One region of the Paracoccus sp. J55 genome, then DNA from elsewhere that is predicted to be linked to it. Evidence: riboswitches for the same ligand, from Rfam matches in the RefSeq annotation. Region 1 holds a riboswitch; the other holds the start of a gene.
What was found. A riboswitch is a leader RNA that binds a small molecule or an ion and turns the genes downstream of it on or off. The one in region 1 is predicted to bind cobalamin.
Positions count from the first base shown of each region.

Region 1 (4,992 bases):
TCGCGATCGGCCAGCGCCAGCACCCACATATCCCCGCATAGCGCCGTCGAGGCGACGCGCGGTTTCGCGGCAGGTGTCGCAGGGGGCAGGGATTGCCCGCCCCCCGCCCCCACATGTGCCGCGGCGATCCCGAGCGACAGCAGGGCCGCAAGGCCCGCTGCCAGGGCGGCGATGGGTTTCATCCCCTGTAGCCCTTGCTCATCCGGTCCGCTGCGCCGTCCTCGATGCCGATATAGGTGCGGCGAACGTGGTCCCATGTCGCCAGCCGCTCCCAGTCCGGCTGGTCGGCCAGCTGGTCGTCGGCGGTGATGAAAGGGTTGGGAAAGAAGAGGCTCAGCATCTGCTCGCCCTTGCCGTTATCCATGCGGAATCCCCACGAGCGGGGATGCCCGTCGGGATCGAGGCTGCGGAAGAACTCGGCCTTGCCCGGACGACGATGGGCGACCAGCGCCTCGCCGCCCTGCTTCACGGCGCCTTCGTTGCGGCCGATGCACAGATGAAAATGCCCCTGAAGCCCGTAGAACACCGTCAGATAGCCGTCATGCAGCGAAATGCGCTGCGGCTTGGACGGTGGCCGCAATTCATAGGCGGCCCCCTCGACGATGGGACCGAAAGAGAGCCCCTGCCAATGATTGTCGAAGATGTCGGTCAGGAAGTCTTGCAGCCAGTCCTGATCCAGCGGTGCGGGCCAGCGATGTTCCGTCGCGCGCCCTTCGGCATTCACGGTCGTTTCCATGGTCAGCTTCGTCATGTCAGTTCCCCTGCAGGCTCAGGCGGATGCCGGCGAACAAGCTGCGGTCGTTGGTGTTGTAACCCCAGCTGGTCTGGTATTGCTTGTCCAAGACGTTCTCGATCCGGCCATAGAGTTCGGCCCGCTCATCCAGACGATAGCTGGCCAGCAGGTCGGTCACGCCATAGCCGCCAATCTCCTGCCCATAGCCGCTGACCGCGCCCAGGCCGTTGCGGCTGGCATAGCGCAGGCGCGCGCCCACCGACCAGTCGCCGGGGCGATAGCTGACGGTCAGCGCACCGGAGTTCTTGGGCTGGCCGCGCCACTGGCCGGTTTCGTCATTATGGGACAGAACCCAGGTGTGGTTGTGCTGGATCAGCAGGTCTTGCAGGATTTCGGCCTGCCAGGACAGCTCGATGCCTTTCTCGCGCGTGCGGCCGGCCATGTAATAGCCATAGCTGCCGTCCTCGCGCAGGCCCCAGGCGATCTTGTCCTCGACCCGGTTCTGGAAATAGGTCGCGCCCAGTTCCAGCCCGGCATCCGGCCAATAGACATCCGCGCCGATGTCCCAGCCGCGGCTGCGCTGTGCCGTAAGGTCGGGATTGCCATAGGTCGGATCGTAAAGCTGATAAAGCCCCGGCGCCTTTGCACCGGTGCCATAGCTGGCCCGCAGCTTCACATCCGCCGCGCCGCTGGCGGAAAGCAGATAGGCCCCGGTCAGCCGCCATGTGTTGAAGGTGCCGAACTGATCATTGTCGTCGCGGCGCAGCGCGGCGGTCAGGGTCAGATGGTCGTCGGGACGCCAGGCCGCCTCGGTAAAGAGCGCGGTGGTGGCGTTGCTGGCGATGAAGCTGCCGGTATAATTGGTGATCTGGAGGGTTTCTTCCTTCTCGCGCGTGACGCCGCCCACAAGCGACCATGGCTCGGCCGGCTTCCAGGTCACGTCGTAGCCATAGCGGGTCAGCATGCCGTCGTAGACATCGCCCTCGGGCCGCGAAAAGCCGGTATGATAGGTTCGCCGGGCATTGTAGCGGCCCCAGCTGAGCGTCTGCCGCAGGGTCCGGTCGGCGCTTTCATGGAGGATGCGCGCGCCCAGGTTCCATTCGTCCTTTTCGACCGTATCGCTGCCGTCACTGGGCGGCGAATCGTATTCGTGCCACGTATCGCTGCGCAGGCCCGTGAGTTCGGCCCGCAACTGCGGCGCGATCTGCCAGCCCAGTGCCGTGCCGATCCCGTTGCCGCGATGGGCGTCGTCGTCCATGGGGCCGGGAACCGGGCTGGTGCGCGGATCGGCCTGCGACGGGCCGTCGTAATGCGTGGAAAAGCCGCTGACCCGGGCGTCGAGATCGCCCCTTTTCCACAGCAGGGTCGCGGTGGCCCGGCGCCAGCCGTCCGGACCAAGCTCCAATCCGCTGGACAGCCGCCAGCCGTCCTGGACCGGGCGCCTGGTGATGATGTTGACAACGCCGCCGATCGCGTCCGATCCGTAAAGCGAGGACTGGTTGCCGCGCAGCACCTCGATCCGGTCGATGCCCTCGACATCCAGATGGTCGAACTGGAACGCCGTCTCGGTCGAGGACGGATCGCCAAGCCGGACCCCGTCCATCAGGACAAGCACCTGGCCGTTATCCGATCCCCGGATGCTGATGCTGGTCCAGGCACCGGGACGGTCCTGCGAGACCTGAACCCCCGGCACGTCCCGCAGCAGGTCGGTGATGCGCTTCGCCTGTTCGCGGCGGGCGCGCTCCTCGGTCACGACGGTGACGGCGCTGCCGATGGCGCGTTCAGGCAGGTCGGCGCGCGAGGCGGTGACGACGATGGTATCCAGCGTCACCGCGTCCTCGGCGGTGGCAGGCGGGACGGCAAGGGTTGTGCCCAACAGCACGGGAATGATATGGCGGACCTTCATTTCGGCACTTATCCTCGTTCAACGGGAAGGGAAGCCGGATACGAAGGCATCGCCGCGACGGTTCTTCCGCCGCGCGCGCGAGTTCAGATTCTATCGGTCGCATCGCACATACCGCTGCCTTCGATCCACATGGGTCACCGCAGCGGAAATCCGCACCCTCGGCTTGTCCCGGCCGCGGGATGGGCGACAGCGACGGCAGGTCTCCTGGCTTCCGGTTCCTTGCGAGTTCCGCGCCTTCCCCCGCCCTGGGGCAGAGTGGCATATGCGGGTCGCTCCCGGTTACAGTTGCGGGCACAGCTGCGGCATCGGTTTCCCTCACCGCATTCCCTTTTCACCCCTTGCGGGGCACCGTCGGCGACCGGATAGCACAAGGGAGTTGTCAAATAAACAGATTAGATGGGCAGTATCTGCTTTTTCCCGCCTGATGGCAGTGCGCTTGATATCGCGGCAAGATCGATGAGGAGATCGACGTCACCCCGGGGGGCCGAGTGCCTCTGGGCATCGCGCGATCTGGATGCGTTCGGCGCCATGCGTGTCGCCGGCGCAAGCCTTGCGGCTTGCGTTTGCGGGTGGGTGTCCTTAGCTTGATCTGTCCCGCCCCTCGCCCCAAGGAGACTCCGCGCGGTGGAAGCCCTTATCGAACAATATCTGGGCAATCCGCTGATATTGGCCTTGCTGCTGTTTCTTGCGAATTTTGTCATGGAAGAAGGGGCGATCATCGCCGGCGCGGCACTGGCCGCCGCAGGAGAGATCGGCACCGGACTGGCCCTGGTGGCGCTGGTAACCGGGAATATCATCAGCGACTGGGCCCTTTACGGGATCGGCGCACTGGCCGGAAGCAACCGTCTCGTCCGGCGCTGGGTGGACGGCAAGATGCTGGAGCGGGGACGGCGGCTGCTGGATCGCGGCGTCCTGCCGGCGGCGCTGCTGGCACGGCTGTTGCCTCCGGTCTTCATGGCCAGCGGTTTCCTGCGCGTCGATTTTCGCCGTTTCGCAATCGTGAACGGCGTGGTCGCGGCAGTATATACGGCGGCGCTGTTCTTCGGGGCGTTCGGCCTCAACCTGGTCCTGTTCGATCTGCTGGGCAACTGGGCCTGGCCGGTCATGGTTGGGCTGGTGATCGGCGCGGTCTGGCTGAGCCACCGCTTCACGGTCTATTATTTCGCCTCGGACAAGGACGAGGGGGGGCGCTCGGGCGACTGAGACGACGACTTTCCGTCCCCGATGACGCAAGCCAGAGCTGCGCGCAGCAAGTCGGCATGCGTCCAGGGCAGGAAATGGTCGGCCTCTTCGATCAGGATCAGCCGCGGGCCGGGACTGCCGGGCAAATGCACCTGCAGGAAGGCCACGTTTTCAGGCGGCACTAACGTATCGGCCAGCCCCTGGACGATGGTGACGGGGGCAGTGACACGCGCCAGGTCGGGGGTCAGCTCCTCAAGCCCGGGCCGAAGATTCATCAACTCGGCATTGGCGTTGGCCAGTTCCGTGGGCAGAAGTCCGGCAAAGAAATCAAGCGCCGCCAGTTGCTGCAGGGGATGGGTTTCCTCCAGCTCCGGATCGGCGGCGCCGCCGATCAGCAAAACCCCCGCAACCCGGTCGGGATAGTCGGCGGCAAGCCGCAACGCAACCGGGCCGCCATAGGAATAGCCGACCAATACCGCGGCTCCGGTCCCGCCCGCCGTCAGGAGCGGGGCGACGGCGGCGGCCTGACCGGCCAGATCGGGCTCGGGCTTTTCCCCGCTGGCGCCGAAGCCGGGACGGTCCACGGCCATGTGATATTGCCCGACCGGAACGTCCAGCAGGAAGCGGTCCCATTCCTCGGCGGTGCCGGGGCTGCCATGCAGGAAAATCACCCGCCGCCCGCCGGGTTGGCCCGCCGCCAGATAGCCCAGTTGGGCCTGCCCGTCCCCGCGCGCCAGCCGCATTTGCCGGACCGTGCGGCCCTGTTCCCCGGGCCAGGCGTCGTCGGGTTCCAGCCCGATGCCGGTGATCGCCGAGAACTGTTCGCGCAACGGCTGGAACGGCTCAAGCACGAAACCCAGCGCCCCTTCGGCCAGCGTCTGTTCCGGCGCGGGGATCACGATGGTTTGGCCGGGGGGCGGACAGATGGGCAGATCGGGAATCATGCAAGGCTCCTTTGCGGAGGACTGAAGCCGCCGCACCGCTCGACGGCGGGATTGTCTCGCCCGGCGCGCAGCTGCGCAAGGGATGTTCACGAGCTTTGGGGATAGACGCGCCGCAGCGCCTCCTGTTGTCGCTGCAACCGGATCATGGCGCGCAGGCCGACGGGCCGCGCCCCGCGCCTTCGCATGGCATCGCCGATGGCGAAAAGCCAGCGATACTGTTTCCACAA
Region 1 covers NZ_AZVA01000034.1:2,615-7,606, forward strand. The annotation lists gene PARJ55_RS0117605 (ABC transporter substrate-binding protein) at 1-182, opposite strand, end outside; gene PARJ55_RS0117610 (hypothetical protein) at 179-751, opposite strand; gene PARJ55_RS0117615 (TonB-dependent siderophore receptor) at 753-2,639, opposite strand; cobalamin riboswitch at 2,816-3,007, opposite strand; gene PARJ55_RS23055 (DedA family protein) at 3,264-3,842, shown strand; gene PARJ55_RS23060 (alpha/beta fold hydrolase) at 3,797-4,765, opposite strand; gene PARJ55_RS22440 (hypothetical protein) at 4,852-4,992, opposite strand, start outside.

Region 2 (4,992 bases), on a different contig from region 1:
GTTTACCTGCAGGATCTCGCTGCACAGGTTCGACATGCTGATGCGGCCGGCGACCGGGTTGGCGCGGTTCACCGTGTCCTCGAACATGATATAGGGATAGCCGCTCTCGAACTGGATCTCGGCCAGGGTCTGGAAGAAGGCGCGGGCATTGATCTTCTTCTTCCTGATGCGCTTGTCGTCGACCATCTCGGCATATTTCTCGGTGACGGAAATCTCCGAGAAGGGCAGGCCGTAGACCCGCTCCACATCATGGGGCGAGAACAGATACATGTCCTCGTTGCGCTTGGCGAGCTCGAAGGTCACGTCGGGGATCACCACGCCCAGGGACAGCGTCTTGATGCGGATCTTCTCGTCGGCATTCTCGCGCTTGGTGTCCAGGAAGCGCAGGATGTCGGGGTGATGCGCGTTCAGATAGACCGCGCCCGCGCCCTGCCGCGCGCCCAGCTGGTTGGCATAGCTGAAGCTGTCCTCCAGCAGCTTCATCACCGGGATAACGCCCGAGGACTGGTTCTCGATCCCCTTGATCGGTGCGCCGGCCTCTCGCAGGTTGGTCAGCATCAGCGCCACGCCGCCGCCGCGCTTCGAGAGCTGCAAGGCCGAGTTGATCGAGCGGCCGATGCTCTCCATGTTGTCTTCCAGCCGCAGCAGGAAGCACGAGATCAGCTCGCCACGGGACTTCTTGCCGGCATTGAGGAACGTGGGCGTCGCCGGCTGGAAGCGGCCCGAGAGCATCTCCTCCATGAAGCGCATGGCCAGCGCCTCGTCGCCGCGCGCCAGCGTCAGGGCGACCATGACCACCCGGTCCTCGTAGCGTTCCAGGTAACGCTGGCCGTCGCGGGTCTTCAGCGTATAGCTGGTGTAATACTTGAAGGCGCCCAGGAAGGTCGGGAAGCGGAACTTCCGCGCATAGGCAGCATCCCAGATCGCGCGCTGGAAATTGCGCGAATACTGGTCCAGCACCTCGGGCTCGTAATAGCCTTCGTCGACGAGATAGCGCAGCTTCTCGTCGAGATTGTGGAAGAACACGGTGTTCTGGTTGACATGCTGCAGGAAATATTGCCGCGCGGCCTTGCGATCCGCCTCGAAGCGGATGCGGCCCTCGCCGTCGTAAAGGTTCAGCATCGCGTTCAGCGCGTGATGGTCCAGCACGGCCTTTACGCCATTGTCAAGCATTCCGTCCCCCAGAATTTCTCAAGCCCCGCCCGGACGCGGGAAAGATCGTTGTCGTCGCCCGCCAGCTCGAATCGATACAGCACGGGGACGTCGCATTTAGCAGAAATGACCCTCGCCGACAGGGCGAAGGTGGCGCCGAAATTGCGGTTGCCGGCGCCGATCACGCCGCGCAGCAGCGCGCGGCGCCCGGGGTCGTTCAGGAAGCGGATGACCTGTTTCGGCACCGCGCCCCGCCCCGCGCCATCGGCATAGGTCGGGCAGATCAGCACATAGGGCCGGCCGGGCTCGGGCAGGATCTCGCACGGCGAGACCGGGATGCGGAGCGCCGGCAGCCCCAGCCGCGCCATGAAGCGCGCCGTGTTCCCCGAGCCCGAGGAATAATAGACCAGTTCGCCCCGGTGCCCGCCCATGGCCGCGCGTTCAGGACAGCCGGCCGATCATGTCGGGCCGGAAACCCGCCCAATGCGCCTCGCCGGCGACGACGACGGGCGCCTGGCGATAGCCGAGCGAGGTGACCAGTTCCATCGCCGCCTCATCCTCGGTCAGGTCGACCAGCTGATAGGGCAGGCCGCGCGCCTCGAGCGCCCGGGTCGTGGCGGTGCATTGCACGCAGGCGGGCTTGGAATAAACGGTGATGGTCATGCCTCTGCTCCTTCTTTCTGTCGGCAAGCAGGGGCCGCGCCCGATGACCGCGCCATCGGAACCGCTTCAGCCCCGCGCCCGCCGCACGGTTTCGTCCTTTCGCGCCATGGCAGGTCTTCTGACTCGCGGGTCCCGGCTTGGCTGGCCTTCCCGGGGCTGGCCCCAGTGGCATTCCAGCGTCGCTCTCCGCTTACAGCTGCGGGGGCAGTGCCGGCCTTGCACCGGCTTCCCTGTTGATCCCCGAGTCGCCCCGGAGGTAACCATGACCCCTGCAGTTAGCCACGCTCCGCCACGCAGGTCAATCCACATCTAGTGGGAAACTGCCCGCCCATTGGAACATCTGGTGGGCTTTCGAACGCCCGCGGGGCGGGCGCCACTTGCATCCCGGCCGAGAGTTGCGGCACCTTTTCCGACGGGAGAGCATCCGGATTGTTGAATCGCTGCAACAGTCGGGCCTGCCGATCCGGGATTTTACGCAGCGTCGTTTGACAATTTGCGACAATTAACCCTCTTGCATGGATCACGCGCGGCCAGGACAGGGGGCGACTGCTCCCCCTCCCGGCTCGTTTCACCGCAAGCCACTCTGCTGAGCCAGCACGTTCCTGTCGCCTCCATCCTCGCGGATGGCAGCGATTTCTTTTGTGCCGGGAGCAATCCATGAACAAGTCCCATCCGAAACCGCCGGTCACGGGGGGCGCAGCGCAATTGCTGCCGACCCTGGGCCTGCTGCCGGTGCTGGCCATCTCGGCCGGCGTGGCCGGCCCTGCACAGGCGCAGGACACCGTCACTCTGGACACGGTGGTCATCCGCCGCCAGCAGGGCAACGAGGCCGAGACAAGCTACAAGGTCACCGAAAGCACCTCGGACAAGGCCACCGCGCCGCTGCTCGACACCCCGCGCTCGGTCACCGTCGTCACCGCGCGCGAGATCGAGGAGCGCGGCCAGACCTCGGTCGCCGACGTGCTGCGCACCACGCCGGGCGTCACGCTGGGCGCGGGCGAGGGCGGCGTGCCGCAGGGCGTACGCCCCTATATCCGCGGCTTCGAGGCCAGCCAGGACCTGCTGATCGACGGCATGCGCAATGCCTCGCGCACGCAATACGAGGCCTTCAACCTGGAATCGATCGAGATCAACAAGGGGCCGGGCGGCGTCTATTCCGGCGCCGGTTCGACCGGCGGCACCATCAGCCTGAACAGCAAGACCCCGCAGCCGGGCGCCTTTGACCAGGTGGCGCTGTCCTACGGAACCGGCAACTATCTCCGCGGCACGCTGGATTCGAACCGCGAATTCGGCGCCCTCGGCCTGCGCCTGAACCTGATGGGGCAGCGCGCCGACGATCTGGGCGGGCGCGACGGTGTCGAGTCCAGGCGGTTCGGGGTGGCGCCGAGCTTCAGCTATCGGCTGACCGATGACAGCAAGATCACCGCCGGGCTCTATTACTACAAGGACGAGGATACGCCCGATTATGGCGTGCCGATGTCGAATGCCACCACGCCTGCCGAATGGCGGCGCGGCTCGGGCACCCGCATCGACCCGTTCCTGCCGGCCGATGTCGATCCCGATACCTTCTATGGCCTGCATGCGCGCGATTTCCGCGACGTGGAATCCGCCTCGGGCTACCTGAAGTTCGAGCACGCATTCTCGGACAGCCTGCGGCTGACCACGGCGCTGCGCAAGGCGCGCGACACCAATACCTATGTCGTGACCTCGCCGACCTCGGGCAGCGACGGGCTGGTGTCGCGCAGCTCCAAGGCTTCGGACCGGGTGAACGAGACCGTGTCGTTCAACGCCCAGCTTTCGGGCGAAGCGCAGGCCGGGGGCGTCGAGCACAGCTTTGCGGTCGGCGTGGACATCGCCAATTCCCGCGCCACCACCCGCCGGCTGACGGTGGTCAACCCCGATCCTATGCCGACCTCGCCCTACGAGAATCCGGATGCCGGCGCGCCCTGGGGCGGCAGCATCGAGCGCGGCGGCGATACCGGCTACAGCACCACCAAGTCGCGCGGCATCTACGCGCTGGACACCATCACGTTCACCCCGCAATGGGAGGCGACGGTGGGCCTGCGCTGGGACGATTACAGCGTCAACAGCGTCACCCACGCCACCGACGAGAATCCGCGCGAAAGCCATCGCAACGATTCCGACTTCCTGAACGGAATGCTGGGCGTGGTCTACAAGCCGGCGCCGAACGGCTCGGTCTACGCCTCGGTCAGCAGCTCTTCGAACCCGGCCGGCGAGGGCGCGGGCACCGGCGGCAGCAATGCCTCGGACGATCTGGACAGCCTCGATCCCGAGCGCAGCGTGAATTACGAGATCGGCACGAAATGGCTGGTGCTGAACGACCAGCTTCAGCTGAGCGCGGCGCTGTTCAGGACCGAGAAGGACAATGCCCGCGTCACCAACTCGCTGGGCGAGACCGAGAATATCGGCAAGACCACCGCCAAGGGCGTCGAGCTGGGCTTTGCCGGCCAGATAACCGAGCGCTGGGGCATCTGGGGCGGCTATGTCCATCAGGACGTCAAGCTGAAGGACGGCGGCTGGACCACCCCGCGCGGCGGCGGCGATCCCTATCCGAACCCCGGCACCGGCAGGCAGGTGGTGAAGATCCCGCGCAACAGCTTCTCGCTGTGGACGACCTATGACTACAGTCCGGAACTGATGCTGGGCGGCGGCGTGACCTATACGGGCAAGCGCATGGCCAGCTATTCGCAGAACGGCGATGCCGATGCCGGGCTGCCGTCGAGCTGGCGCACCGACCTGATGGCCGCCTACAAGCTGACCGAAGCGACGGCGCTGCAATTCAATGTCAACAACGTCTTCGACCGCCAGATCTATACCGACTCGCATAGCGGGCAATTCGCCAATATCGAGCCGGGGCGGAACTATGTGCTGACGCTGAAGCACGCGTTCTGAGGCATCAACCCGCAGGGGCGGCCTGTCGGTCGCCCTTGCCGCGGCTGGCGCCAAAATAACCGACAGAAACGCTTAACTTCTCGGGACGCCGGTTCTATCCTGCGCCTCGATGCACCGCAGGAGAATCCCATGCTCGTCACCATTCCGGACCTGCTGACGCCCGAAGAAGTCGCCTATATCCGGCAGGTGCTGGAGGGCACCGACTGGGTCGACGGCCGCAGCACCGCTGGCGACCAGGCGGCCAAGGTCAAGAAGAACCTGCAG
Region 2 covers NZ_AZVA01000036.1:31,299-36,290, reverse strand. The annotation lists gene nrdE (class 1b ribonucleoside-diphosphate reductase subunit alpha) at 1-1,173, opposite strand, end outside; gene nrdI (class Ib ribonucleoside-diphosphate reductase assembly flavoprotein NrdI) at 1,155-1,583, opposite strand; gene nrdH (glutaredoxin-like protein NrdH) at 1,594-1,815, opposite strand; cobalamin riboswitch at 1,906-2,095, opposite strand; gene PARJ55_RS22510 (TonB-dependent siderophore receptor) at 2,473-4,728, shown strand; gene PARJ55_RS0118130 (Fe2+-dependent dioxygenase) at 4,858-4,992, shown strand, end outside.
Region 2: it holds a riboswitch for cobalamin, as region 1 does, so the genes downstream of both, nrdH (glutaredoxin-like protein NrdH) here and PARJ55_RS0117615 (TonB-dependent siderophore receptor) in region 1, are expected to answer to the same signal.